One region of the Gordonia sp. VNK21 genome, then DNA from elsewhere that is predicted to be linked to it. Evidence: predicted binding sites of a transcription regulator. Region 1 holds the regulator's gene; each other region holds the start of a gene.
What was found. Region 1 encodes LexA, which represses DNA repair genes until DNA is damaged. Its sites were predicted from a motif close to CGAACANNTGTTCG; they were not measured.
Positions count from the first base shown of each region.

Region 2: the regulator LexA is predicted to act here: its motif matches at 3,313-3,326, upstream of ACJMNC_RS07150 (DUF222 domain-containing protein).
Region 3: the regulator LexA is predicted to act here: its motif matches at 6,835-6,848, upstream of ACJMNC_RS08440 (alpha-ketoglutarate-dependent dioxygenase AlkB).

Region 1 covers NZ_JBJURU010000001.1:265,862-275,351, forward strand. The annotation lists gene ACJMNC_RS01355 (aspartate aminotransferase family protein) at 1-595, opposite strand, end outside; gene hrpA (ATP-dependent RNA helicase HrpA) at 655-4,395, shown strand; gene nrdR (transcriptional regulator NrdR) at 4,413-4,880, opposite strand; gene ACJMNC_RS01370 (LysM peptidoglycan-binding domain-containing protein) at 4,946-5,317, opposite strand; gene lexA (transcriptional repressor LexA) at 5,685-6,404, shown strand; gene ACJMNC_RS01380 (phosphoenolpyruvate--protein phosphotransferase) at 6,465-8,165, opposite strand; gene ACJMNC_RS01385 (DeoR/GlpR family DNA-binding transcription regulator) at 8,298-9,095, shown strand; gene ACJMNC_RS01390 (1-phosphofructokinase family hexose kinase) at 9,092-9,490, shown strand, end outside.
Region 2 covers NZ_JBJURU010000005.1:63,907-73,396, reverse strand. The annotation lists one part of gene ACJMNC_RS07165 (IS3 family transposase) at 1-353, opposite strand, end outside; one part of gene ACJMNC_RS07165 (IS3 family transposase) at 353-638, opposite strand; partial or broken gene ACJMNC_RS07160 (IS256 family transposase) at 690-1,307, opposite strand; gene ACJMNC_RS07155 (thioesterase family protein) at 1,840-2,607, shown strand; gene ACJMNC_RS07150 (DUF222 domain-containing protein) at 3,451-4,905, shown strand; gene ACJMNC_RS07145 (acyl-CoA dehydrogenase family protein) at 4,954-6,093, opposite strand; gene ACJMNC_RS07140 (acyl-CoA dehydrogenase family protein) at 6,141-7,373, opposite strand; gene ACJMNC_RS07135 (diguanylate cyclase domain-containing protein) at 7,504-8,433, opposite strand; gene ACJMNC_RS07130 (phosphatase PAP2 family protein) at 8,665-9,490, opposite strand, start outside.
Region 3 covers NZ_JBJURU010000006.1:125,966-135,455, reverse strand. The annotation lists gene ACJMNC_RS08465 (hypothetical protein) at 1-1,202, shown strand, start outside; gene ACJMNC_RS08460 (LGFP repeat-containing protein) at 1,215-2,618, shown strand; gene ACJMNC_RS08455 (YceI family protein) at 2,737-3,285, shown strand; gene ACJMNC_RS08450 (adenylate/guanylate cyclase domain-containing protein) at 3,397-5,211, shown strand; gene ACJMNC_RS08445 (oxidoreductase) at 5,288-6,166, shown strand; gene ACJMNC_RS08440 (alpha-ketoglutarate-dependent dioxygenase AlkB) at 6,176-6,811, opposite strand; gene ACJMNC_RS08435 (TetR/AcrR family transcriptional regulator) at 7,214-7,843, opposite strand; gene ACJMNC_RS08430 (pyridoxal phosphate-dependent aminotransferase) at 7,942-9,111, opposite strand; gene ACJMNC_RS08425 (DNA repair helicase XPB) at 9,108-9,490, opposite strand, start outside.

The DNA.
Region 1 (9,490 bases):
TGATCGGTTCGGCGATGAAGGCGGCGATGTTCTCGGCGCCGACCCGCTCGATGAACCCGAGCAGACTCTTGGCGTCGTCCCAGTCGACGGTGGCCGTGTCGGCCATCAACTCGGCGCCGTAGCCGTCGTGATTTCCCGCGATGCCGGCCAGCGAGGTCCCGGCCACGTGCATGCCGTGGTAGGCCTTGCTGCGCCCGACGATGATCCGCTTGCTCTCCCGGCCCCGCTCGACCCAGTAGCGCCGGGCCAGTTTGACGGCGGTCTCCACCGAGTCCGAGCCGCCCGAGGTGAACATCACCTTGGACCCGGGCACCGGCGCGATGGCAGCGATCCGCTCGGCCAGGTCGATCGTCACATCGGCGGCGAGGTCCCCGAAGTTCGAGTAGTGCGCCAGCGTCGAGAGCTGACGGGCCACCGCCTCACCGATCTCCGCGCGTCCGTGCCCGACGTTGGCGAACCAGAGTCCGGCGGTCGCATCGAGATACTCGCGCCCGTCGGCGTCGTAGACGCGCGTCCCCTCACCGCGGGTGAAGACGAACGGACCGTGCGCAGTGACGGCGCCCATGTCGGCGAAGCCGTGCCAGAGAGAACCCATGTGTCCAATATGACACGTCCCCCGGGGTGATGCGGGCCGACGATAGACTGGAAAGAATCATGCCTGGGCCCACCCTCACCTTTCCACCGGAACTGCCGGTCAGCGCCTGCCGCGACGAGATCGCCGAGGCGATCGCCGCGCATCAGGTGGTGGTGATCGCCGGCGAGACCGGATCGGGCAAGACCACGCAGCTGCCCAAGATCTGCCTGCAGCTCGGCCGGGAGTCGATCGGCCACACGCAGCCCCGGCGGATCGCCGCGACCTCGGTGGCACGCCGGATCGCCGATGAGACCGGCACCGAGCTCGGCGAGCTGGTGGGCTATGCGGTGCGCTTCTCGGACAAGACCAGTGCGCGCACCGCGGTCAAGGTGATGACCGACGGAATCCTGCTGCGCGAGATCTCCACTGATCCGCTGCTGCGCCGGTACGACACGATCATCATCGACGAGGCGCACGAGCGCAGTCTCAACATCGACTTCCTGCTGGGCTATCTCAAGCGGTTGCTGCCCCGGCGGCCCGATCTCAAGGTGATCATCACCTCGGCGACCATCGAGCCGGATCGTTTCGCCCGGCATTTCGCCGGCCCCGACGAGCAGGTCCCCATCCTGGAGGTCTCCGGGCGCACCTATCCGGTGGAGGTCCGCTACCGACCGCTGAGCACCGACGACGACGAGCACTCGGATCTCGATCAGATCGCTGCGATCGACCGGGCGGTCGGCGAACTGTGGTCACAGGAGCGCGGCGACATCCTGGTCTTCCTGCCCACTGAACGCGACATCCGCGACACCGCCGACGCCCTCAAACGCCGCACCGGCGGCGGAACCGAGATCGTCCCGCTCTACGCCCGGCTGTCGGTGGCCGAGCAGCAGAAGATCTTCACTCCCTCCGACGGCCGCCGGATCGTGTTGTCCACCAACGTCGCCGAGACCTCGCTGACCGTTCCGGGCATCCGCTACGTGATCGACGCGGGCACCGCCCGCATCTCGCGCTACTCCACCCGGACCAAGGTGACCCGGCTGCCGGTGGAGAAGATCTCGCAGGCCAGCGCACGGCAGCGGGCCGGACGCTGCGGCCGGGTCGCGCCGGGCATCTGCATCCGCCTCTACACCGAGGACGACTTCGACGCCCGGCCCGAGTACACCGATCCGGAGATCCTCCGGTCGAACCTCGGCGCCGTCATCTTGTCGATGCTCTCGCTGCGGCTGGGTGACGTCGCGGACTTCCCGTTCGTACAGCCGCCGGATGCCCGCGCCATCCGCGACGGCATGAATCTGCTCTCCGAACTCGGCGCGGTCACCGGCATCGATTCGGCGACCGCCGATCTCACCCCGGTCGGCACCACTCTGTCGCGGCTGCCGATCGATCCGAGACTGGCCCGGATGCTCGTCGCCGGCCGCGACAACGGTTGTCTCGATCACGTGCTGGTGATCGTCGCCGCACTGTCCCTGCCCGATGTGCGCGAGTTCCCGGCGGACCGGCGGGAGGCCGCCGCCGCGGCACACCGCGAGTACGCGGTGCCAGGATCGGAGTTCCTCAGCCGGCTCAAGCTCTGGTCGTACCTTCAGGAGCAGCGGGACGCGATGTCGGGCAACGCCTTCCGTCGCTGGTGTGAACGGAACTTCTTGCACTATCTGCGCATCCGGGAGTGGACGGATCTGCATCGCCAGCTCCGGCGCACGGTCAAGGATCTGCGCTGGGAGGTGCCAGAGACCGCGATCGACGCCGACGCGATCCATCGCTCGCTGCTGGCCGGCCTGCTCACCAACGTCGGCGCCCGGGTCCACAACGACGCGAAGAACGGCGCATCGTCGCCGGCGGCCTCCGGAAAGGACCGGCGGCGCGGAGAATCGCGCGAGTATCTGGGCACCCGCGGCACCAAGTTTCTGATCTTCCCCGGTTCGGAGCTGGCCAAGAAGCCGCCGGGCTTCGTGATGGCCGCCGAGCTGGTGGAGACCTCCCGGCTGTACGCGCACACCGTCGCCGCCGTCGAACCCGAGTGGGTCGAGCAGCTCGCCGGCGAGCTGGTGACCCGCAGCTACAGCGAACCGGCCTGGTCCACCCGCCGTGGCGCTGTCACCGCCGTCGAGCGAGTGAGCCTCTACGGTGTCCCGCTGGTCACCGGCCGGCGAGTCAACTACGGATCCATCGACCCGGTGACCTCCCGGGAGATCTTCATCCAGGCCGCACTCGTCGAAGGCCGGTGGCGCACCCGTCACGCCTTCTTCGCGCACAACGCCTCGGTCCTCGCCGACGCCGAGGAGGCCGAGCATCGCGCCCGGCGCGCAGGGGTCCGGCTCTCGGATGAGGCCCTGTACGACTTCTACGCGCAGCGCATCCCGGCGAAGGTGGTCTCCGCCCGCCACTTCGACAGCTGGTGGAAGAAGGCGTCCCGCACCGACCCCGCCCTGCTGAACCTGCACGCCGAGGATCTCCGGCAGGACGACGGCCCCGACCCGGAGGACTTCCCGGAGGCCTGGCAGCAGGGCGCCACCCGCCTGGCACTGGCCTACCACTTCGAGCCGGGCACACCCGAGGACGGCGTCACCGTACTCATCCCCCGGCCGCTGCTCGCACACATCACCCCGACCGGCTTCGACTGGCTGGTTCCGGGCCTGCGCGTCGAGCTGGCCACCGCGCTGATCAAGTCACTGCCCAAGGGGCTGCGCAAATCGCTCTCCCCGGCCCAGCGCTACGCCGAACTAGCCCTCGACGGCCTGGCTCCGCGCACCCGACCGCTGCGCACCGCACTCGCCGAGCGGCTCAGCGAGATCACCCGGACCAGCCTGAGCCCCCAGGACTTCCGCGTCGACGCCCTGCCGCACCACCTGCGCATGCACTTCGCCGTGGTCGACGATCAGGGCGCGATCCTGCGGCGCGACGATGACCTGACCGCACTGCAGCAGCACTTCGCTCCGCGCACGGCTCCGGCCGCCGAGACCGTGGTGTACCGCGACTGGACCGCCGACGGTATCGGCACGCTCGCCCAGCAGCAGACCGAGACGGTCGCCGGCCAGCAGGTGGTGACCTTTCCGGGGCTGGCCCCGGCCGGCGACGGCGTGCGTCGGCTCGCCCGGACCTCGGCCGCGACCCGCGATGCGGGGGTGGCGGCGTCCGTCCAGGTGCTTCTCGAGATCGCGATCAGCCCGCCGAGCCGTAAGCTGGTCAACGGCCTGCCGCCGGCCGACAAGCTGGCACTGAGCCAGAATCCCTACCCGGACAACGACTCTCTGCTGGCGGACTGTACCCGCCGGGCCATCGCCGACGAACTGGTCCGACGTCCCGAGGTCGCCGGGCTGCGCGAGCCACGGGAGTTCGCGGCACTGCGCGACGAGCTCTCACCGGTGGTCCGCCAGGCCGCCCCCGAGTATTTCCTGCTGGCGGTCACCGCACTGCGGGAGACCACCGAACTGCGCCGGGCGATCGACGCCCGATCCGGTTCGGCGGCCGCCGACGACGTGGCCGAGCAGCTCGGCGAACTGGTCTTCGACGGCTTCGTCGCACTCACCCCGCTACGCCGGCTGCGCAGCCTGCCACGCTATCTGCAGGCCGCACGGCTGCGACTGGAGTCGCTGCCCGGCTCGACGGCACGAGACGCGGCCGGCATGGCCGTGCTGGACCGCGTCTTCGCGCACTGGAATCAGCGGCTGGCGCAACTGCCCGAGGGCCGGCAGCAGGCGCTCAGCGAGCAGATCGCCTGGCCCATCGAGGAATTGCGGGTCAGTCTGTTCGCGCAGCAGCTCGGCACCGACGGGCCGATCTCGGAGAAGCGTGTCGTCAAGGAGATCGACGCCTTCCGCTGACCGCCCGACGGCCGGACTCAGCTCGCCGGTGTGCGTCCGGCGCGGTCACGCCGCAGATCGTCGATCTCGCGCTGGAAGTCGTCGGCCGAGTCGAACGACCGGTACACCGAGGCGAACCGGAGGTAGGCCACCTCGTCGAGTTCGCGCAGCGGCCCCAGGATGGCCAGTCCCACTTCGTTGCTCGGGATCTCGGCCGATCCGGAGGCGCGGACGGCGTCCTCGACGGTTTCGGCGAGTTTGGCGAGGGCGTCCTCGTCCACCGCGCGGCCCTGGCAGGCCCGGCGAACCCCCTTCATCACCTTCTCGCGGCTGAACGGCTCGGTGACCCCGTTGCGTTTGACCACGGCCAGCACTGCGGACTCGACCGTGGTGAAACGGCGCCCGCAGGCACTGCAGGATCGCCGGCGCCGGATGACCAGCCCATCGTCGGACGCGCGGGAGTCGACTACTCGGGTGTCGTCGTTCTTGCAGAACGGGCAGCGCATGGCCTCCAGCCTACCCGTGCGGCACCCGGCGCAGCGCATGGCACTCCCCTCCCGGTTCCGCGGCCTCAGCGGTACCGCGGCACCACCAGGGCCTGCCCCGGACGCAGTCCCGCCGAGGAGAGATCGTTGAGTTCCCGCACCACATCGATCACCCCGGACGGCGGCAGATCCGGAGCGATCCGCCGGGCCAGTGCCGTCAGCGACTCCCCGCTGCGCACGTGCACCACTTCGGTGACGCTCGGCGTACCGGTGGCGGCCTCCTGCGCCTGGCCGCCGACCAGGGCCAGCACCCACACCAGCCCGGCGAGCACCACCCCGGCGAGCAGTCCGGCGGCCCAGCGCCGGCGCCGCACGATCTGCGCCGACGGCCGCACCGGGCGGCCCACCGCGGCACGCACCGGCGGCGCGGTGTTCGAATCCGCCGATCGAACATCCATACCGCCCCCGCGAGTCCCCCGGTCGGGGGACATCCGGGCCGTGCGGGCGGTTCCGCGGCGCCGTTCGAGCCGGCGTCCGGTCGGCCGGCAGGGCTGTTCGACGTCCGTCCGGCGCACCGGCGCGGGGCCGGCGACACGGGGAACATCGCAGGTCATGACGGCCTCGACAGCCGATCCCGAGGTCTGTGCGGGGCGGTGGAGCACGCTCTGCGTCATCGCCTTCTCCTATCGTTCAGGTGTTCGATGAACTCTTGTTCGATAGTAAACACCACCCCTCGGACATTGTCTGCAACACGTCGAACAATTGTTTGAAATCTGTGACCGAGCCGACTAGATTGGCGATATCACCACCAGGAGAGGACGCACGATGACCGACGGTCCCAGCAACAGCGATATCCCGGCCGGTGCCGACGGTCCGGAGCTGTCGACGGCCACCCTCGAAGCCTCACTGACCCAGCGGCAGCGCGAGGTGCTCGAGTACATCCGCAGTTCGGTGCGTGAGCGCGGCTATCCGCCGAGCATCCGCGAGATCGGCGAGGCCGTCGGCCTCACCTCCACGTCCTCGGTGGCCCACCAGTTGCGCACCCTCGAGCGCCGCGGTCTGCTCAAACGCGATCCTCACCGTCCGCGGGCGGTCAACGTCCGTGACGACAACCGCACCCCGCCGTCCGGCGGCGCGGCGGCGGTCGCCGAATCCGACGATCAGCTGCCCGCACCGGCGTACGTCCCCGTGCTGGGCCGGATCGCGGCGGGCGGGCCGATCCTGGCCGAGCAGGCAGTCGAGGACGTCTTCCCACTGCCCAAGGAGCTCGTCGGAGAGGGCTCGCTCTTCCTGCTCCGGGTGGTCGGCGAGTCGATGATCGACGCGGCCATCTGCGACGGCGACTGGGTGGTGGTCCGCCAGCAGAACGTGGCCGAGAACGGCGACATCGTCGCCGCGATGATCGACGGCGAGGCCACCGTGAAGACCTTCAAGCGGGTCGACGGCCACGTCTGGCTGATGCCCCACAACGAGCACTTCGAGCCGATCCCCGGCGACGACGCCGCCGTCCTCGGCAAGGTGGTCACGGTGATGCGCCGAGTCTGACGGCGGCGCGCGTCAGGGCCTCAGTCCGTCAGGACTTCAGTCCCTCAGTCCGTCAGGATTTCAGTTCCTCAGCGCGGTCCGCGCGGCGTCCCGGGCCGCCTGTGCGCTGTCCGCGGCCGTCGCCGCAGCGGCGGCGGCCCGGCACTGGTCGAGCGTCACCGAGCCGAGCTGCAGACCCACGGCCGGCCCGGCCTTCGCGGCCGCCGACAGCGAGGTCACGCCCAGGCCCACCAGCACGCAGGCCAGCAGCGGATCGGCGGCCGCTTCGCCGCACACCCCGACCTGTTTGCCCTGGGCGGCGCCGGCGGCACCGACGCGTTCGATGAGACTGAGCACGGCCGGCTGCCAGGGATCGGTGAGCGAGGCCAGTTCCGGGGACATCCGGTCCGCGGCCATCGTGTACTGGGTCAGGTCGTTGGTGCCGATCGAGACGAAGTCCACCTCGGCCAGGATCTTGTCGGCCTGAATGGCCGCCGAGGGCACCTCCACCATGACACCGGGGATCATGCCGCGCGCGCGGACCTGGCCGGCGAATTCCCGGGCCTCGGCCACCGTGGCGATCATCGGGGCCATCACCCAGGGGGTGGCCCGGTCGCCCTCCGCGGCCTGCGCCAGCGCGTCGAGCTGGTGCTCGCGGATCTCCGGGTGCAGCGCGATGATGCGGTTGCCGCGCACCCCCATCGCCGGATTCGCCTCGTCCCGATGGTCGACGAACTTGAGCGGCTTGTCCGAGCCGGCGTCGAGGGTCCGGATCACCACCTTCTGCCCGGGGAAGGCATCGATGACCTCCCGGTACAGCTCGGCCTGGTCGGCCACCGAGGGCTCGTCCGCACGGTCGAGGAAGGCGAGCTCGGTGCGGAAGAGCCCCACGCCCTCGAGGACTCCCGGCTCCGCCGCGCTGCGCGCGGACGCACCGTCGGCCACATTGGCCAGGATCAGCACCTCGTGGCCGTCAGCGGTCCGTCCCGGGCCGCGCCACGCCGCCGCGCGCTCGGCCAGTTCGGCGGCGGCGCGGGCGGCCGCCGAGACCGCCTCGGCATCCGGATTCACCCCCACCGTTCCCAGGCCTCCGTCGACGAAAGCCGTTGCACCGGTGGGCACCTGGTCGAGATCGGCGATGGCCACCACGCACGGGATGCCGAGCTGGCGGGCGATGATCGCCGTGTGGCTCGACGGCCCACCGAGGCGGGTCGCCAGCGCGATGATGCGGCCCGGATCGAGACCTGCGGTGTCGGCCGGCGCCAGGTCGTCGGCGCACAGGATCGACGGGACGTCGGGGGTGGGGATACCCGGCTCGGGAAGGCCCAGCAGTTCCGCGACGACGCGATCGCGGACGTCCTTGAGGTCGGTGACCCGCTCGGCCATCAGACCGCCGACCTTGGTGAACATCTCGACGAACTGCTCGGTGGCCGCGGCGGCGGCGGCCGGGGCGGGAGTGCCGTCTCCGATGAGCTTGCCGGCCGCACCGAGCCAGCCCCGATCCTTCGCCAGACCCGCGGTGGCGGCCAGCACCTCGGCCGCCGCACCGGAACTGCGGGAGGCCCGCTCGGTCAACCTCCCGGCGACGGTGTCGGCCGCGGCGGCCAGCCGTTCCTTCTCCGCGTCGCGGTCGTCCTCCGGAATGGTGGCGGCGTCGCCGAGGTCCGGTTCGGGCCGGTCGCCGGGCCGGATGACCGGACCGTAGGCCAGTCCGGCGACGACCGGAGTGCCGGTGACGACCGGGTCGGCGCCGTAGGTGTGCGCGGGATCGACGGACTGCATGCTCTTGGGCCTTTCGTTCAGCGAGTCGGCGGAAAACCGCACATTTCCACAGAAATCAATGTAAATACAGATGTGACAGTGTTGATTCGGGCACGGGACCCCGTCAACCAGGACTCTACTCAGGACGGTGGAATGTACGCGGAGGAACGGCAGCAGGCCATCGCGAACGAGGTTCGCGAGCGGGGCCGGGTCTCCGTGGCCGAGTTGTCCCACCGCTTCGACGTGACCGGTGAGACCGTCCGGCGCGACCTGGCCGTACTGGCCCAGGCCGGTCAGGTCACCCGGGTGCACGGCGGCGCAGTCCGCACCGACGTGGGGGTGATCGTCGACGAGGCCGACCTGCCCGCCCGTCAGCGATCGCACCAGCCGGAGAAGAAGGCGATCGGTGCCGCGGCCCTGGAACTGCTGCCGCCCTCCGGTGGCACCGTCCTCTTCGACGCCGGCACCACCACACACCAGGCGGCCTCCGCTCTGGCCGCGGCGCAGCCCGCCGACACCCGGCTGACCCTGGTGACCAATTCGCTGCCCATCGCCGCCACCCTGACCGACGCCTGCTCGGCCGGGGCGCAGCGCCGCGAGGTGCTGATGACCGGCGGCCGGCTGCGTCCGAAGACCCAGGCCGCCGTCGGTACGGCGACGATCGAGCAACTCGGCCGGCTGCGGCTCTCCGTCGGTTTCCTCGGCACCAACGGCTTGAGCGTGCGGCACGGCCTGTCCACACCCGATCCGGATGAGGCCGCGGTCAAACGCGCGATGATCGCCGCCGTCGATCGCGTCGTGGTGCTGGCCGACTCCTCCAAGATCAACCGGGAAGACCTGGTGAGCTTCGGCGACCTCGACGAGGTGGACGTGCTCATCACCGATCGCGGCATCGACGCGGCCTTCGCCGCCGAGCTGGCCGCCAGGGACATCGAAGTGGTGATCGCATGATCGTGACCGTGACGGCCAATCCGAGTGTGGACCGCACCATCGAATTGACCGGCGAACTGCGCCGCGGCCAGGTGCTGCGGGCGGCGGGCTCGCAGAGCCAGCCCGGCGGCAAGGGCATCAACGTCGCCCGCGCCGTGGCCGCCGCCGAACTGGACGTGCTGGCCCTGCTGCCGGCCGCCGACGGCGACCCGTTGCTGAACCAGCTCGACCAGACCGGACTGCCGTATCGCACCATTCCGGTGTCCGCACCGGTGCGCACCAACATCACGGTGGTCGAACCGGACGGCACCACCACCAAGATCAACGAGCCCGGGGCGGCCCTCACCGACGCCGCTGTGGACGCCCTGACCGATCAGGTGCTGGCCGCCGCTCAGGACGCCGGCTGGCTGGCGCTG
Region 2 (9,490 bases), on a different contig from region 1:
TCCGGTGATCCCCTCATCGCGCATGAGGCGTTCGACCGTGCACCGGGCGACTTCGAAGCCCTCACGGCCCAGTTGGAGCCAGACCTTCCTGGCCCCGTACACACCGTAGTTCTCGCGGTGCACCCGGCGGATTTCGCAGATCAGATGCGCATCTCGCCATTCGGCGTCCGTGGGGCCGCGGTTGACGTGCTCGTAATACGTCGATGGGGCGATCACCAGGCCGTGCTCAGCGAGCACAGCGGTGATCGGCTCGACTCCCCACCGGAGGCCATCGGGTTCACGCCGGTCGGCGTGGGCTCGGATGAATTCGATGATCATGCGCCGGGCCGGTCGAGCTCGGCCGCGAAGAAAGCCGAGGCGGCCTTCAAGATCGAGTTCGCACGCCTGAGCTCGGCGACCTCCCGCTTGAGCTGACGGATCTGCTCGGCCTCGGCCGTGGTGACTCCCTCGCGGGATCCGGCATCGATCTCAACGCGGCGGACCCACTTGCGCAACGTCTCCGCGGTACCGATGCCCAGCAGCGGAGCGATGCGCTTGATCGCTGACCACTCCGTCTCTCCATCTGGCCGCTCGGCGACCATGCGCACCGCCCGCGCCTTCAACTCCGCCGGGTAGCGCCTTGTTGTGTTCCCTGGCATGACTCCCACTCTCCCAACAATCGGAGTCTCCGGACACGCCGGGGGGATTCAGACGTTCATCAATGCTTTGGTGAGAGTGAGGATTTCGCGTCCGGGTTCGAGGCGGGGTTTGAAGGTGTGGTGGCGGCGGACGGTCTGGAAGATGTGGAAGTAGCAGCGCTGGATCCGGGTGGTGGGCCAGTCTGCGGCGATGGCGGCGGCCAGGCCGTTGCCGCCGTCGATGACCGCGACGGCCGGGGCGGGTTGGCGGCCGGTGATCTGTTGCCAGGCGATCTTCTTCTCACGGTCACACCATTGCCAGTCGATGACGTGCTGGCCGTCGAACGCGATCAGCAGGCACCACGATTGGAAGTAGGTGCCGTCGAGCAGCAGCACCTGCGCACTGGTGGTGGCGGGTTTCGGTGGCGGGACCTCGATGTTCCAGCACCATGCGCTCTGCCGCCGGAAGGTCCGGGCACTTGAGGCGACTTCGGTGGGCCGGCGTCCGTCGCGGAGCCACCCGAGGAACGCATCGAGTTCGGCTTTGCGGGTGATGTCGGGCCGGGACTGCGTACTTGAGGCGCCGCAGGTGCGGCAACGCCACCGGGTCCTTCCCGCGCTGGTAGTGCCGTTTTTTACGAGTTTCCGGCCGCATACACCACAGATCGGAGAGTTCCAAGCATCTGACACCGTACATGCTCTCAGAGCATGTACGTGCCACTATCAGAGCAGGTCAGGCACTAGAAATCGGCGGTTCTGTACACACATTTTGGCCTTTAACCCTCGGCAGCGGTCGAGTGCGCGGCTGAGGCGCGCTCGGCGGTCTCGACGAGGGAGTCGACGATGCGGCGGGTGAGCTCGTCGTCGTCGAATGCGAAGCGTCGGCGGTTGATCGTGCGGAGAGCACTGCCTGCTCCAGGAGTGCGACCGCTGAGCGGACCGCGAAGTCGATCTCGCGCTGTACCTCGTCGCTCGCGTCCCGGGGCTCCGCGACGTTGCCCTTCTTCGACGACTTCGACACCACGATGCGCTTCCTGGAGCACAAGCGCCGGGACACCGGGGCGAGGATCTCGCTGCCGGTCCTGGGCCGACGAGTCGACCCGTTCTAGGTTCTGCAAAGATCGTCCGCAGACACGGCCTCCGAGGGCAGATCGCTTTCGGACCGGCTGTGAGCGGACGATCTTTGCCGACAGCCCATGCGGCCACACTCCGGGAGGTTCACGTGCCCTACTTTCTGCGCACCGGCGAGCACGCCTTCATGCCCACCGAGCACACCGGTGGTGCATGGAACACTCGGGAGATTCACATCGCGCCGGTGTTCGGTCTGCTCACCCATCTGATCGAGCAGGATCGCACGGCCCGTGGCCGTGACGGCATGCGTCTGGGTCGGCTGTCGTTCGACATCCTCGGTCCGCTGCCGCTCGAGGAGTACCAGACCGAGGTGACGGTGCTGCGCCCCGGGAAGTCGGTGGAACTGGTGGAGGCGGTGCTCAGTCACGGTGGCCGGCCGGGGGTGCGGGCCCGCGCCTGGCTGCTGACCGCGACGGACACTGCGGCGCTCGCGGGAAGCCCGCTGCCGCGGCTGGGAGCACCGGAGACCTTCGAGGACTACGACCCGACCACCGTATGGCCGGGCGGGATGATCGCCTCGATCGAGGTGCGGCGCCGGTCGGCGGGCCCGGGCGACGCGCAGTTCTGGATCCGCAGCGACGTCCCGCTGCTCGACGAGCCGGTCTCCGCGCTGGCGCAGACCGCCGCGCTCTTCGACATCGCCAACGGCATGGCCGTGCGCCGTGACCCCACCGAGGTGGCCTTCCCGAACGTCGATCTGACCGTGCACCTGTTCCGCGATCCGGAGCCGGGCTGGCTGGGTTACGACACAGCGGTCTCGTTCGGGCCGGCCGGCACCGGGCTGACGCAGACCACCCTGCATGACGAGAACGGCCCCATCGGGGCGATCGCGCAGATTCTGGCCGTCCGGGAGCAGTAGACAGGGGTGCCCTGCGGAGCGTGTCGGGGTGCCCTGCGGAGCAGTGACGGGGTGCTCTGCGGAGCAGTGACGGGGTGCCCTGCGGAGCAGTGACGGGGTGCCCTGCGGAGCAGTGTCGGGGTGCCCTGCGGAGCAGTATCGGGAACTCGGTCATCGCGAGTCTGCTCGTCCCCACTGTGTCGTTCTCGGCGCCGCCCTGAATGTCGTAGGCGCGTCGTACTCTGAACTCAAGACATCGGATCGAGCTGTTTCGCCAGGTGAGAAGGGGAATCTGCACCGGCGAAGACTCGGTCCGGAAACGCACAACGAGATAGTCGGCGCGGGCACTGCGGGGGGGTGTGAGCACATATGACGACAAGCGACGACGGCACCATAGCGGTGCTGCCCCATGATCCGATCGCATTCCAAGCCCTGCTCGGGGCCGCAGCCGCGACACTGGTCCGGTTCACTCGCGCCGACTGCACCGACGAGCAACTCGCCCAGCCCATTCCCGTCCTCGAACGGGAGCGGCGCCTGATCGCCGCCACCGACGCACTCCCGGCCGGCAGACTGAGCCCGACGACCATCTCCCCAGCATCCTGCACCTGCAACTCCGGTGCTTCTCGGCCGGTCGGTGCGCGGAGTTCCGACCATCCGCCGCAAAGAACCACGACCGCCGTAAGGATGTCAGAGGTCAGTCATACTCTGAACTCAAGAAAAATAGTTCGAACATTTAGTCGATATGGGAACAGAACACATCACATCATCGTTGAACTAGTAAGACAGGGCACAGCGCAGCCCGACCAGCACGACCAACGCACAACGAGATAGTCGGCACAGCACTTCGGGGGAGGTGACCACGCGATGACGACCAGCATCGACGACACCAGCACAATGGTGCTGCCCGACGATCCGATCGAACTCCAAGCCCTGATCACCGCCGCCGCCGCCAAGCAAGCCAAGTTGACCCGCGCCGACTACACCGGCTGCACCGACCGCCAGCTCACCGACCTCACCGAGGGATGTGAACGCGCCCGCCGCCTGATCGATGCCGCCGAGGCACAACTCCTCGTCGAAATCAGTGACCGCGGCTCCTACCAGCAGGCCGGTGGAGCGAGCCTGGGCGGCTACCTCGTCGGCATCCTGCACCTGTCCGCCGCCGAAGCCCGCCGCCGTCGTCTCCTGGCCGAAGCGGTCGGACAGTTCACGTCGATGACCGGCGAACCACTCCCACCGCGCTGCCCGACCGCCGCCGAAGCGTTGAGTGCCGGGACGATCGGCGCCGACCATGTCACCGAAATCTTCAAGACCATGCAGAAGATCCCGCACGCGGTCGATGTCGACCAACGCGCACGCGCCGAAGCAGATCTGACCGCGTCTGCGGTCACGTTGACGCCGGAGCAGACGCGGATGGTCGGACACCGACTGCTCTCCCTCCTCGACCCCGACGGGGAACTCGCCGACGACACCGACCGCCAACGCCGACGGTCCGTCACGTTGTCGCCGCAGGATCAGCAGTTGATGACCAAGCTCCGCGGCTCGATCACCCCAGCCCTGCGCGGCCTCCTCGAAGTAGTCCTGACCAAATGGGCCGCACCCGGGATGAACAACCCCGACGACCCCGACAGCCCCACCGGTCCGGTCGACACCGACGGCCTCGACCCCGAACTCCTCGACGCCGCCCGCAAACGCGACCTGCGCTCGCCCGGGCAACGTCAGCACGACGCCCTGGTCGCGCTGTGCCGCTTCGCATTGGGGCATGGGGCGCTCGGTGACCCCACGCGGTTGCCGGCCGAATTCGTCGTCACCATCGACCACCAGGATCTGGCGGAGTTGGCCGGGACCGGGTACACCGCCACCGGCACCCACATCCCCGTCCCCGACCTGATCGACATGGCCGCCGACGCCACCTGGCACCTGGCCGTCTTCGCCCACCACTCGGCCGAAGTGCTCTACCTCGGCCGGTCACGGTTCGCCAACAAAGCCCAACGCCTCGCAATGTTCGCAAGGGATCGCGGCTGCACCAGGCCCGGCTGCACCCGCCCGTTCGCTCAATGCGAAGCCCACCACGCCGACCTCGACTACGCCGACGGCGGCACCACCGACATCAACACCATCGGCGGCGCCTGCGGCGGCGACAACCGCCACGTCAGCAAAACCCCCGGCCACTGGGAAACCACCATCATCACCGAAGGCCCCCACACCGGCCGGGTCGGCTGGCGCATCACCGGCACCAGACACGACTACACCGTCAACCCCATGCACCACATCGGACACCGCACACCACACAACCCCCACTCACCACCAGAGGGGGCGTAACCCGCCCCGCGGGCCGGCCACCCGGCCCCGACTGAACCGGAGGGTTGCTCAGACCGTGGTGGCCTGGCGGTAGCGCGCGATGTGGGCGTCGGCCGAACCGAACTCGTTCTCGATCACCGTGAGCCGTCGGAAGTAGTGGCCGATCGCCAGCTCCTCCGTCATGCCCATCGCCCCGTGCAACTGCACCGAGTTCTGTCCGATGAACCGGGCCGCGCGGCCGATGGTCACCTTGGCCGCGGACACCGCCGCGGCGCGTTCGGCCGCCGGCGCAGACAACGACAGCGTGGCCAGGTATTGGGCGGCGACCGCCTGCTCGAGCTCGAGCAGCATGTCCACCATCCGATGCTGCAGCGCCTGGAACGAGCCGATCGGCTGGCCGAACTGCTCGCGCTGCTTGGAGTACTCGACCGTGTCGTCGAAGACCTTGCGCATCGCGCCCACCGCTTCGGAGACCACCACGGCCGTCGCCTCGTCCCAGGCGTACGCGATCAGCTCACCGGCGTCCTCGGTGAGCAGCGCACTTGCCGGAAGCCGCACCGAGGCCAACGTGATGTCGGCAGCCCGTCGATCGTCCACGGTGCGCACCTCCTTCAGCGTCAGGCCCTCCGGGGCATCCACACCGAGCGGGACCAGGAAGAGTGCGACCCCGTCGGCGTCGCGAACCTCACCGGAGACCCGGGCGACGACGATCAGCTGATCGGCCAGCGGGGCGGTGGTGACCACCGCCTTGGCGCCGTCGAGCACCCACTCGTCGCCCTCGCGGCGCGCGGTGGTCGCCTGATGGACGGGGTTACCGCCGGAGCCGTCCTCCAGTGCGGCGAACGCGGTCAGCGCTTCACCGCGGCCGATCCGGGCTGCCAGCTCGTCGGCCTGCTCGCCGCCGATCCGGGCCAGCAACCGGGCGCCGAGCACCACCGAGTCGACGAAGGGCTCGATGACCAGCGCATGCCCGAGCGCCTCGCTGATCACCATCAGCTCTTCCGGTCCGCCGTCGTCGCCTCCCACCGAGGCGGGCAGGGTGGCGCCGAGAATCCCGAGCTCCCCGGCGAAATCCCGCCAGATCTCCGGCTGCCAGCCGGCACCGACCTTGGCCGCCGTCCGGCTGGCCGTCAGATCGTAGCGGTCGGACAGGTACTTGCCGAGCCCCTCGGCGAGCATCTGCTGTTCGTCAGTGCGTGTGAAGTCCATCGGGAAACTCTCTCGAATTCTGCTGAAGCTGTGGCGGTTCGGGACGGTCAGGACAGACCGAGTGCGGCCTTGGCCAGGATGTTGCGCTGGATCTCGTTGGAGCCGGCGTAGATCGAGCCGGCCCGGTTGTTCAGGTACCAGAGCGGCGCGACGGCCTGCCAGGGCTCACCACTGATGTAGCCGTCGGCCGGCGGGATGTACTGCTCCACCGGGCCGCCCGGACGGGTGGCATGAGGCTGATACACGCGGCCGTGCAGCCCGGCCGCCTCCACTCCGAGTTCGGTGATCTTCTGACTCAGCTCGGTACCCAGAATCTTGAGCATCGACGCCAGCGAGGCCGCCTTGGCGCCGCTCAGTTCCGACAGCGCCCGGTACTCGAGAACCTCCAGAACCTTGGTGCGGATCTTGAGCTCGGCCAGCCGGGCGGCGAAGGTCGGCTCCTCGATCAGCGGTCCGCCCGACGGTCCGGTCACGGTGGACGCATCGGCCTCAAGGGTCTCCGTCTCCACCTGCAGCGCCGGCGCCATCGCCCCGCCTCCACGCTCGAAGATCAGCAGATACTTGGCGACGGTCCATCCCTCGTCGATCGCGCCGAGGACGTTCTTCTTGGGTACCCGCACCTGATCGAAGAAGACCTGATTCTGCACCTCCTCGCCGGACGCCATCACCAGCGGCTGCACCTCGATGCCCGGGCTGGTCATGTCGATCAGCACAAAGGTGATGCCCTGCTGCTTACGCTCGGTCCGCGAGGTGCGCACCAGTGCGAAGATCCAGTTCGCCTCGCTCGCATGCGTGGTCCAGATTTTGGAACCGGTCACCACCAGATCGTCGCCGTCCGGTACCGCCGCCATCGACAGCGACGCCAGGTCCGAGCCGGACTCCGGCTCCGAATACCCCTGGCAGAAGAAGATACTGCCGTCCAGGATTCCGGGCAGGAAGAAGTTCTTCTGCTCGTCGGTCCCGAAGGCGGCGATGGCGTGCGCGACCATCCGGATCCCCATCGGCGAGAGAGGGGGAGCACCGGCCAGCACCGACTCGCGGGCGAAGATGTAGTGCTGGGTGAGCGTCCAGTCGCAGCCGCCGTGCTCCACCGCCCACGCCGGGGCGGCCCAGCCGCGCTCGTGCAGGATCGCCTGCCAGGCCATCGACGCCGAATGATCGGGATAGACGCTGGTGGCGAGCCGTCCGGCCTCACGCAGTTCCGGAGTCAGGTTCTCCTCGAGGAAGGCTCGCACCTCGTCGCGGAAGGCGATGTCGGCGTCGGACCAGCTCATGTCCATGAGGGCGCTCATCTCTCTCGTATCAAATATATGTCTGGTGGAGACGGTAGCGCATCAGGCTCCCCGCGTCTTCATCGCCAGCGGGATCCGAGAGGGGGTCGAAGGCCGGAGCCGGGGCGGGAAAGTGCTGTCAGCCGGCCTGTGCGGCGCGGACCCGGATCCCGCCCTTGCGCTGACGCTTCTCCGCCGCCATCTCCCAGTCGGCCAGACTGATCAGGGCGTGCGCATCGTCGACGTCGTCCTCGAGCAGCGCCCCGCCGGCGGTGACCGACGCCGCCAGGTCCAGCTCGTGGTGGGCGAACCGCACCGGTCCGGCGAGCGTGGCCTGCACGCGGCCGGCCAGGGCATCGAGTCCGGCCGCCGTGCCGACGCCGGCGACGGACACCACGAACTCGCCGCCGCCCCAGCGGCCGGCCACCGCGCCACCGGCCGGCAGCGCCGAACGGATCGCGCGGGCCAGCGACTGCAGCGCCGCGTCGCCGGCGGCCTGGCCGAACCGGTCGTTGATGGCCTTGAGGTGGTCGAGATCGAAGAAGAGCACACCGAGGCCGTCGCCCGAGGTCCGGGAGCGCTGCACCTGCTCGTCGACGGCGGCCAGCAGGGCCCGGCGGTTCAGCAGCCCGGTCAGGTCGTCCACCTCCGAGGCCGCGCGCAGGTGCTCGGCCGCCCGATGGTGGTCGGTGACGTCGCGACTGATCACCACGATCAGCCCGTGGTCTGGGCCGGTGCCCGGCAGGAGCATGTTGTCCCAGTGGCGCACACCGTTCGCCGGGTCGATGCTCGTGCCCGGGAACCGGACGGTCCGGCCGTTCGCGGCCTGGCTCAGCGCCTCACGCCCCGCCTCGCGGACCTCGCGCGGCAGCAGGTCGAGCCAGTACAGCTCCGCTGCGCTGAGGTCCTCCGCGTGCACATCGTGCAGACCGAAGGTCTCACAGCCGGTGCGGTTGATCCGCAGCAGCCGCCCGTCCGGGTCGATCAGTTTGACGCAATCCGGACTCGCCTCGAATGCGGCACTCCAGACCCGCTCGCCGATCCCGGTGACCACGGTGTTCTCAGACATGACGGCATCCCATCGCGCCGTGCCTGCAGAATCCCATCGCCCGTCCCCGATCACTGGTGTACACGGCGGGGAGTGACCACCGCCATGTTCAGTATCCCTGACGGTCTCGTCGTCGTTACCGGTGCCGGCATCGGGATCGGTGAGGCCACCAGAGGTCGCCGGGGCCGGACGAACCCAGTTCGGCGAATCCCGTTCTGCGAACCCCGGGCCGGCGAATCCTCACCGTCCGGTTCAGGAACCGAGCAGCGCGCGCACCAGATCCAGACGCTGCCAGCTGCCGCGCGCCGAACGATCGTCGAGCGGGTAGCCGCCGGGCAGTGCGCTCTCACGCAGCAGAGTCCGGCGCGCGGAGGCGCTCAGCTCGGGCCGGCTGCGTTCGAGCAACGACACCGCCGCCTCGGGCACGACCATCGGGGCGGGCCGATGGATGCGGGTGAAGTCGTAGTTCATCCGCTGCGCCGAGACCGCCGCCTGCCGCTGCGCCGAACCCAGGTACGGAGTGTCGTCGGCGATGCAGACCGCCAGCTTCGCGCCGCAGCGCCACTGCAGTTCGGCCCGGATCTCGTCGCCGACGGCCAGGATCAGCGGACGGAAACGCGGATCGTTCCACCGGTCGGCGGCTGCGGCCAGGCCGGTCATGCGGCCGCCGATCACGTCGAGCGGGTAGTGCACACCCATCACCAGCCGGTTGTAGCCCACCTCCTGTGCGCGGACCAGTAGCGGGGCGGCGAACTCGGGCACCGCCAGGGCCCACAGCATCGCCTTCCAGGTGGCTTGATTGGTGTGCCCGGACGGGAAGGCCTTGCTCAGCGGATCGTCATCGTACGGGCCCTCCTCGCTGGCGCGGTGGTACTCGTTGATCTTCTTCGGGGCGACGACGAACGGCCGGTCGTAGTTGAAGATCAGCTTCTCGGCGAAGGTCGACGATGCCAGGCCGCCGCCGCGCGCCAGCGAACCGGACAGCAGCTGCTCGGTCTTGGGCAGCCGGCCGTCGGCCAGCGCCTTGCGGAACAGTTCACCGAGTTCCTCGCCGAGCGCATCGGACATGGTCACCAGC
Region 3 (9,490 bases), on a different contig from region 1:
ACGTGGTCGAGAAGGTCGTCGAGAAGCCGGTGGACCGCACCGTCGAGCGGATCGTGGAACAGCCGAACATCATCGAAGAGGTCGTCGACAAGCCCGTCGATCACGTCGTCGAGAAGATCGTCGAGAAGCCGAACGTGGTCGAGAAGGTGGTCGAGAAGGACGTCGACCGGGTGGTCGAGCGCGTCGTGGAGAAGCCGAACATCGTCGAGAAGGTGATCGAGCAGCCCGTCGACCGCACCGTCGAGCGCGTCGTGGAGACCCCGAACATCATCGAAGAGATCGTCGAGCGCGAGGTGGACCGCACGGTCGAGCGGGTGGTGGAGAAGCCGAACATCGTCGAGGAGATCGTCGAGAAGCCGGTCGACAAGACGGTCGAGCGGGTGGTGGAGAAGCCGAACATCGTCGAGAAGGTCGTCGAGAAGCCGGTCGACAAGACGGTCGAGCGGGTGGTGGAGAAGCCGAACATCGTCGAGAAGGTCGTCGAGAAGCCGGTCGACAAGACCGTCGAGCGGATCGTCGAGCGGCCCAACGTGGTGGAGAAGCTGGTCAACAAGCCGGTCCAGCACGTCGTGGAGAAGATCGTCGAGCGCCCCGAGGTGGTCGAGAAGCTCGTCGAGAAGCCGGTCAGCCGCGAGTTCGAGAAGGTCGTGCAGAACCCGGTCCTCGTCGAGAAGGTCGTCGAGAAGGAGTTCAAGCAGGTCGTCGAGCGGGTGGTGGAGAAGCCGGTGCCCGTCGAGGTGGAGAAGGTCGTCGAGAAGCCGGTCTTCGTCGAGGTGGAGAAGATCGTCGAGAAGCCGGTCGAGAAGATCGTGGAGAAGGTCGTCGAGAAGCCCGTCGAGGTCGAGAAGATCGTCGAGGTGGAGAAGATCATCGAGAAGCCGGTCGAGAAGATCGTCGAGGTGGTCGTCGAGAAGCCGGTCTTCGTCCGCAAGGTCGTGGAGAAGCCCGTCGAGCGGGTCATCGAGGAGAACGAGAGCCGGCGCACCATCACGCACGAGCCCGGCCGCGGCGAGAATCCGCAGGCGCAGTACCGGCCCACCGAGGAACGCCCCTCGGCGTGGGTCGACGCGCAGACCCTCGAGCACCCGGAGGACAACATCGCCGGCGCGGACTCACCCGAGTGGCAGGCCCGCGACGTGGTGGACGCGCAGTACATCGTCGACGACGATGACGCCGACGGTCCGCGCGACGCACAGTCCTGACGGGCGGAAACGGTGCACCTCGCGCGGCGGTCCGCCGCTGTCTTCACCGCTCTGCTCCTGATGCTCGGCGTGGCCGCCGCGCCCGGGCCGGCTCGCGCCGACGTGCTCGGCGACGCCCGCACGGCGATCACCGGCTATCTCGCGCAGGACGATCACGAGCAACTGCTCGGGGACCCGTCCGGCGGGGTGCGCCGGGTCGCCGGCGGCGCCGTGCAGTCCTTCGAGCACGGCCGGGTCTACTTCTCCCGGTCCACCGGCGCGCATGCGGTGCTCGGCGCCATCGCCGACCGGTACCGGGCGGCCGGCGGACCGGGAGCTCTGGGCTTCCCGGTCACCGACGAACAGGACGCCGGACCGGGCAAGGTGAGCGAGTTCGACCTGCCCGGCGGCGCGGCGATCTACTGGAGCCGGGACACCGGGGCGCACGCGATCCGCGGCGGCGTGCTCCGCGCCTGGCGGGCCAGCGGCGGAGTGGACGGACCGTTCGGCTTCCCGACCAGCGACACCGCCAGCACCGGCCGGGAGGACGCCTCCGAGTTCGCCGGTCCGCAGGGCACCCGGATCAGCTGGTCGTCGACGCTGGGGCTCGAGACCACGCCGGCCGAGCTGATGACGACCATTCCGGCGATGGCTCAGGCGGCCGCCGAGAACCCGGGCACCGGCGCGGCGGCGGCACCAGCCGAGGACGAGGGCACGTCGGTGACCGACTGGCTGCGGGACTGGTGGCTGTGGCTGCTCGTCGCAGTGGTCGTGCTGGTGCTGCTGATCTGGCTGCTGTGGTGGCTGCTGACCCGCCGGCGACGCAGCCGCACGGCTGCGGCAGCGGCCCCGGCCCCGGCCCCGGCGGCGGCGCCGAAGCAGGTGAAGCCCGCGAAGACGAAGCCGGCGAAGTCGAAGCCGGCGAAGGACAAGCAGAAACCGGCGAAGACGAAGAAGCCCGGGACGTCGAAGGCATCGGAGGCGGCCCGTCTCGCCGGGCCGGCTGGTACGAAGGAGAAGGACCGCACAACCGCCGACCAGAGTGAGGGATCGACGATCGATTCGACGACGCAGACCACGCAGACCGCCCCGGCCGAGGCCGCGCCGCCGAAGGAGGTGCTGACCCCGATCCCCGTCGATCTGCCCGACGAGCCGGAGGGGATGCGGCTGGTCTTCGACGGAGACGAGCCGGTCGACTCGCCCACGCTGGTGGTGAACTTCGAATCCGGAGACACCGGCCTGCAGGTGGCGTACGAGAACAACGCCGTCGGCGACGCCGAGCACAGCGGCGACGACGTGACGCTGGGCCTGCTCAGCGGCGACGACAGGCCGGCAGAGGCGGCGTCGGAGGGCGGGGACTCGGAAGGCGGGGACTCGGACGGTGAGAACGCGGCGAGCGAGAACGCGAAAGGCGGGGACCCGGAAGGGGACGAATAGGGGCGGAGATGTGACTCCTGCCACAAAGTCCGGAGCCACGGAATCAAGCGGACCATAGTCCGGTTATTCTGGGTATCGAGCGATTCGATAGACGTCCGACTTTCCACAAGGAGCACTCATGAGCATCAACGCCACCCCTCTGCTGACCGCCGGCACCTGGAACATCGACCCCGCCCACTCCACCGTGGGCTTCTCCGTGCGGCATCTGATGGTGTCCAAGGTTCGCGGCAACTTCGGTAACTTCTCCGGCGTGATCACCGTCGCCGAGGACGGCACCCCGTCGGTGACCGCCGACATCGACGTCACCTCCATCAGCACCCACAACGAGCAGCGTGACGCGCACGTGCGCTCGGCCGACTTCTTCGACGCCGAGAAGTTCCCCAAGGCCACCTTCGTCTCCACCTCCGTCGACGCCGACGGCGACGACTACGTGGTGCACGGCGACTTCACCCTCAAGGGCGTCACCAAGCCGGTCGATCTCAAGCTCGAGTTCAACGGCGTCAACCCGGGCATGGGCAACGGCCCGGTCGCCGGATTCGAGGCCGGCACCGTGATCAACCGCAAGGACTTCGGCATCGACATCGAGATGCCGCTCGAGACCGGCGGCACCGTCGTCGGCGACAAGATCACCATCACGCTCGAGATCGAAGCCGGACTCGCGCAGTAGTCCGCTCCCGCCGGCGGGCCGCTGAGGCGGTCCGGCCCGGCAGCACGCCTCCGCTCGCCTCCCGGGCTTGGGTACTCTGCAAGCCAGAGCGCTCGAGGCGGGAGGTGAGTCGTGGTTGAGCGGGAATGGGCTCGCGGCCTGCTGCATCGCCTCGCCGACCAGGCGGACCGGCTCTCCTTCGCGCAGCTGATCGGCGGCCCGCTGGGCACCGGCGAGGCACGCGGGGCCGGCGGCTACCTCGCCGAGGACTGGCGGGCCCTGGATATGGACCGGCGACGGCGCATCGCCAACCGGGCTATCGCGGTCAGTCTGGTGGTCGGTCTCGGTGCGCGGGTGCTGATCACCATCGAGACCTTCCTGCTGGTGCTGCTCGCCTTCAACGGCGGCCGGCTGAGCGTGCACACCGCCGTCGACCACCCGTCCTTCTGGGACATGTTCTGGGCCGTGCTGATCGGCGGCCTGGTGACTCTGATCGCGGCCGGGCTGCAGCTCAAACCCCAGACCGACTGGTTCATCTCGGGCGAGGTGGCCGACGCCGAACGCCGCAGAGCGGTGCGCAACATCCCGCTCAAACAGGCCTACAGCGACGTTCTCGGCTGGGTGGTGAGCATCGGCATCTACGCCCTGGTCGCCGATGTGAGTCTGCCGTTCCTGGCCGCGGTGGGCGGGGCCTTCTCGCTGGCCGCCGTCACCTCCGCCTGCCTGACCTACCTGTTCGTCGAGTCGGTGGTCCGGCCGATGGCCGTCATGGCGCTCAGCGGAAACTCCGAGTCCCGCGTGGTGCACGGGGTCCGCGAGCGGATGATCGTGGTCTGGTCGGTGTCCACAGCCGTGCCCATGCTGGGCCTGATCGTCATCAACTTCGGCCGCTGGATGGACTGGGTGGCGCCGGTGGCCGGCCGGGTGGACTGGGCGTCGATCTTCCTCGCCGGCGTCGCCCTGCTCTCCGGCCTGCGGGTGATCACCCTGGTGGGCCGGTCCATCGCCGACCCGCTCACCGAGATGCGCGAGGTGATCCAGTCCGCGGCCGGCGGCGACTTCACCTCCCGCGTGGCCGTCTACGACTCCTCCGAGCTCGGCATCCTGCAGAGCGGGCTCAACGGCATGCTCGACGGCCTGCAGGAACGCGAACGGATGCGTGAGATCTTCTCCCGGCACGTCGGCGACACGGTGGCCCGCCTGGCCCTCGAACAGCAGGGGGAGATGACCGGCGCCAACGCCGACGCGGCGGTGCTCTTCGTCGACATCACCGGGTCGACGGCCTTCGCCGAGAACCGCGATCCGCGGGAGACCGCGGTGGTCCTCAACGCCTTCTTCTCGCTCGCCGCCGAAGTGGTGGAACGGCACAACGGGCTGATCAACAAATTCGAGGGCGACGCGGCACTGGTGGTCTTCGGGGCGCCCACAGTGCTCGACGACCCGGCCGGTGCGGCACTCGCCGCGGCCCGCGAGCTCGGCGAGGTGCTGGCCGAGAAGCTGCCGCTGTCCTGGGGCATCGGGGTGAGTTACGGGCGGGTCTTCGCCGGGAACATCGGCGCACAGACCCGCCACGAGTACACCGTCATCGGCGATCCGGTGAACGAGTGCGCCCGGCTCTGCGACCGGGCCAAGGACGGTGCCTCGCCGATCTGTGCGGGCGGGCGGGCGGTGGCCGCGGCCGCGGAAACCGAAGCGCAGCACTGGCGTTCCTCCGAGCGTGTGACGTTGCGCGGCAGGGCCGAGGTCACCGAGATCTTCGTCCCGCGCGGAATGGCCAGTCACGCGGTGCCGCCGACCCTGGGCAGTGTGCTCGCCGAACTGGTCAAACTCCCGTACCAGACCCTGGTGCGCGGCGGCACCAGCGCCCGCGAACCGCGGCACGCCGCTCCGGCCAGGCAGACCGGAGCGGCGCGCCCACCGGTCGACGACGGCGCGCCGCCGGCCTGACCCGGATGGTCCCCGGTGACCGATGCCACGTCAGTGGGTAGGCTGACCGAAGTTCGTCACGAGAAGGGACACCGATATGAGCGGCTGGTCGATGCGGAATCTGGGGGACCAGACCGGGCGGAAGGTGACGATCACCGGCGCCAACAGCGGGCTGGGCGCGCAACTGGCGCTCGCCCTGGGCGCCGCGGGCGCGCAGGTGACCCTGGCCTGCCGCAACCAGGACAAGGCGCGCGCCGTGGCCGAGCAGATCGGCCCGTCCGCGACGGTCGCCGAACTCGACCTCGCCTCCCTGGACTCGGTGCGGCGCTTCGCCGACGGCTTCGCCGGCGCCGACGTGCTGATCAACAACGCCGGTGTGATGGCCGTGCCGCGGGCGCGCACCGCGGACGGCTTCGAGATGCAGATCGGCACCAACTTCCTGGGCCACTTCGCGCTCACCGGCCTCGTGCTCGACCGGGTCGCCGACCGGGTGGTCACCATGAGCTCGGCCATGCACCGGCTCGCCCGGCTCAACGTCGACGACCTCAACTGGGAGCACCGGCGCTACCAGCGCTGGATCGCCTACGGCGACTCCAAACTCGCCGACCTGATGTTCGGGCTGGAACTGGCCCGGCGCCTGGCCGGCGCCGGATCGTCGACGTCCTCGCTGATCGCTCACCCCGGGTACGCCGCCACCGATCTGCAGGGGCACACCGACTCCTGGATGGATTCGGTCATGGCGCTGGGCAACAAGACCCCGTTCGCGCAGTCCGCGGCGGACGGCGCCCTGCCGGCGCTGTTCGCGGCCACCGCGCCGGAGGCCGACAACGGCGAGTTCTACGGCCCCAAGGACTTCGGCGGCATGCGCGGCGCCCCGGTCCGTTGCGGCTACCGCAAGGTGGCCGACGACCAGCAGCTTCGCGGACGGCTGTGGGACAAGGCCGCGGATCTCACCGGGGTCAGCTTCCCCGTCTGAGCGGGCGGGTCACCGCACCCCGCGCGGCCGGAACTGCACGCTGATCCGCGGGCCGCAGCCGGCCGCCGTCTTGGGCACCGCATGATCCCAGGTGCGCTGGCAGCTGCCGCCCATCACCAGCAGGTCGCCGTTGCCCATGGTCATCCGCAGAGAGGCGCCGCCGCCGCGCGGGCGCAGCGCCAGCGTGCGCGGCGCGCCGAGCGAGACGATGGCGATCAGAGTGTCCTCGTAGTCGCCGCGGCCGATCCGGTCGCCGTGCCAGGCCACCGAATCCGATCCGTCGCGGTACAGGCACAGGCCGGCGGTGGCGAAGCCGTCGGGGAGCTCGCGCCGGTAGTGACTGCTCAGCTCGTCGCGCAGCTGCACCAGCAGTGGATCGGGGAGCGGGCGGTCGGCGTCGTAGTGCGCCATCAGGCGCGGCACCGTGAGCATGCTGTCGTACATCTGCCGTCGTTCGCCGTGCCAGGGGACGTGCTCGCGCAGCCGGTCGAACAAGGCGCTGGCCCCGGTCAACCAGCCCGGCCGCAGATCCACCCAGGCGCCGTGGGACAGTTCACGGCGGCGCACGCCCCCGGCCAGCGGGTGCACCGCGGTGACCGTCTCGTCGGGTGCGTCGAAGAGGGACTCCTGGATTCCGCCGCGCATGACGTCACTCTACCCCGCGATGTCGAAAATGTGTTCGACTGAGGGTGGGCCTCGATACACCGCCCTCGTTCCTCGGGCGGCACTCGGCCACCAAAGGGGGCTCGCCGGTACTCGGCCACCAAAGGGGGCTCGCCGGCACTCGGCCAGCAAGGGGGGCTCGCCGGTACTCGGCCAGCAAGGGGGGCTCGCCGGGACTCGGCCAGCAAGGGGGCTCGCCGGGACTCGGCGACCAGGGGGGCTCGCCGGGACTCGGCGACCAGGGGGCTTGATAGACCGCCCAGCCCGGGGGACTCGCCGGAACCCGGCCACCAAGGGGGGCGCCGGTACTCGGCGACCAAGGGGGGTCGCCGGAGCTCGGCCACCGAGGGGCTCGCCGGCACTCGGCCGAGGGTGCGGCGGGGGTCAGACGGTGTAGGCCTCGATGGTGTTGGTGAGGAGGCGGACCCGGCGGGCGCGGGCGAGAGCGACGTCTTCTTCGATCATGCACTGGACGAGGGTGCCGTCGTGGACGGCGACGACGGCCGCGCACAGCTCGGCGTCGTCGACCGCCGTGCGGCCGCTGCCCGCGAGCAGCGAACGCAGCACCGGCGCCAGGGCTGCCTGGACCTTCTGCTCCTGGGCGCGCAGCAGGGCGAGCACCGCCGGCTTGCGGCCGGCGATCGCGGTGAACTCGGTGGAGAGCTGGAACCACGACGGATCGAAGCCCAGGCCCTCGTCCACGGCGCGCACCAGCGTCTCGATGCTCACCGGACCGGTGGTGGCCAGCGTATCGCCGATCTCGCCGATCTGCGCGACCAGCCCGTCCGAATACTGCTGCCACATCTCCAGATACAGCTCGTCGAGGGAGGTGAAGTTGGAGTAGAAGGCGCCCCGGGTGAAGCCGGCCGCGTCGCAGACGTCATGCACGGTGGTCTGACCGAAACCCTTGGCGGCGAAGACGTCGAATGCGGACTCGAGCAGCCGGCGGCGGGTGTTGCTGCGTTTCCGGCGCAGCTGCGGGTCCGCGTCGGCGTCTGGCGGCACTGCGGACATGGTGAATCCCCCTTGGACTCTCGCTGCTGGTGCGGACAGTCGCTTGAGCGGCGCGTCTCGCCCCCAGGATAGTACTCGCACCGCACCCCGCCGCCGGCTCACAGCGCGCGCAGCCGTCGCCCCGCCTCGGCGATCGCCGCATCCGATTTGGCGAAGGCGAACCGCACCAGATGATCCCAGCGCGGATGATCGTCGACGAAGGCCCCGACCGGCACCGCGGCCACTCCGATCCGTTCCGGCATCTCCCGGCACAGCGCCGCGCCGTCGGAGAATCCCAGCGGTCGCGGATCGGCCAGCACGAAGTAGGTGGCCTCGCTGCGGTGCACGGTCAGCCCGGCGTCGGCCAGGGCCGCGCGCAGCAGATCCCGCTTGGCCTGCAGCTCCTGCGCCGACTGCGCCACCCAGTCCAGCTCGGTGCGCAGCGCCAGCGCCACCGCCGGCTGGAACGGGCCGCTGCCCACGTAGGACAGGTACTGCTTCGCCGCCCGGGCGGCGGCCACCAGCGGCGCCGGACCGCTGATCCAGCCCACCTTCCAGCCGGTCACATTGAAGGTCTTGGCGGCCCCGGAGATCCGCAGGGTCCGCTCGTACAGGCCGTCGAAGGCGGCCATCGGCCGATGCGGGCGGCCGTCGAAGAGCAGATGCTCGTACACCTCGTCGGTGATCACCACCGCGTCGTGCTCGATCGCCAGCTCACCGATCCGGGTCAGCTCCGCATCGGTGAGCACCGTGCCGGTCGGATTGTGCGGCGAATTCACCAGCACCGCGGCGGTATTCGGGCCGAACGCCGCCGCCAGCGCATCCAGGTCGAGGCGGAAACCGTCGCCGTCGGGCACCAGGGGCACCGTCTTGCGGACCGCGCCGGCCAGTGCCACGACCGCGGCGTACGAGTCGTAGTACGGCTCGATCATCACCACCTCGCGGCCCGGCTCCACCACACCGAGCACCGCCCCGGCGATCGCCTCGGTGGCGCCGACGGTCACCAGCACCTGATCGTCCGGGTGGTACTCGAGCCCGTACCGGGCCCGCTGGTGTTCGCTGATCGCCGCGCGCAGTTCGGGGACGCCGGCCCCCGGCGGATACTGGTTCCGGCCGTCGGCGATCGCCTGCCGCGCCGCCTCGAGCATGGCCGCCGGGCCGTCGGCGTCCGGGAAGCCCTGCCCCAGGTTCACCGCGTCGTGCGCCACGGCCAGCGCCGACATCTCGGCGAAGATCGTCGACGCGAAGGGCCGCAGCCGCGCCACCATGGGCTGCCGGTCGCCGCTCATACCAGCGGCAGATCGTCGGCGTCGATGATGCGGTAGGCGTAGCCCTGTTCGGCCAGGAAACGCTGCCGGTGGGCCGCGTAGTCGGCGTCGAGGCTGTCGCGCGAGACCACGGAGTAGAAGTGCGCCTGACCGCCGTCGGCCTTGGGCCGCAGCAGCCGGCCCAGCCGCTGCGCCTCCTCCTGCCGGGAGCCGAAGGTGCCCGAGACCTGCACGGCCACCGAGGCCTCCGGCAGGTCGATGGAGAAGTTGGCCACCTTGGAGACCACCAGGGTCTGCAGTTCACCGCTGCGGAAGGCGTCGAAGAGCCGCTCGCGCTCCTTGTTGCGGGTCGACCCCTGGATCACCGGGCAGTCGAGCTCCCGGCCCAGCTCCTCGAGCT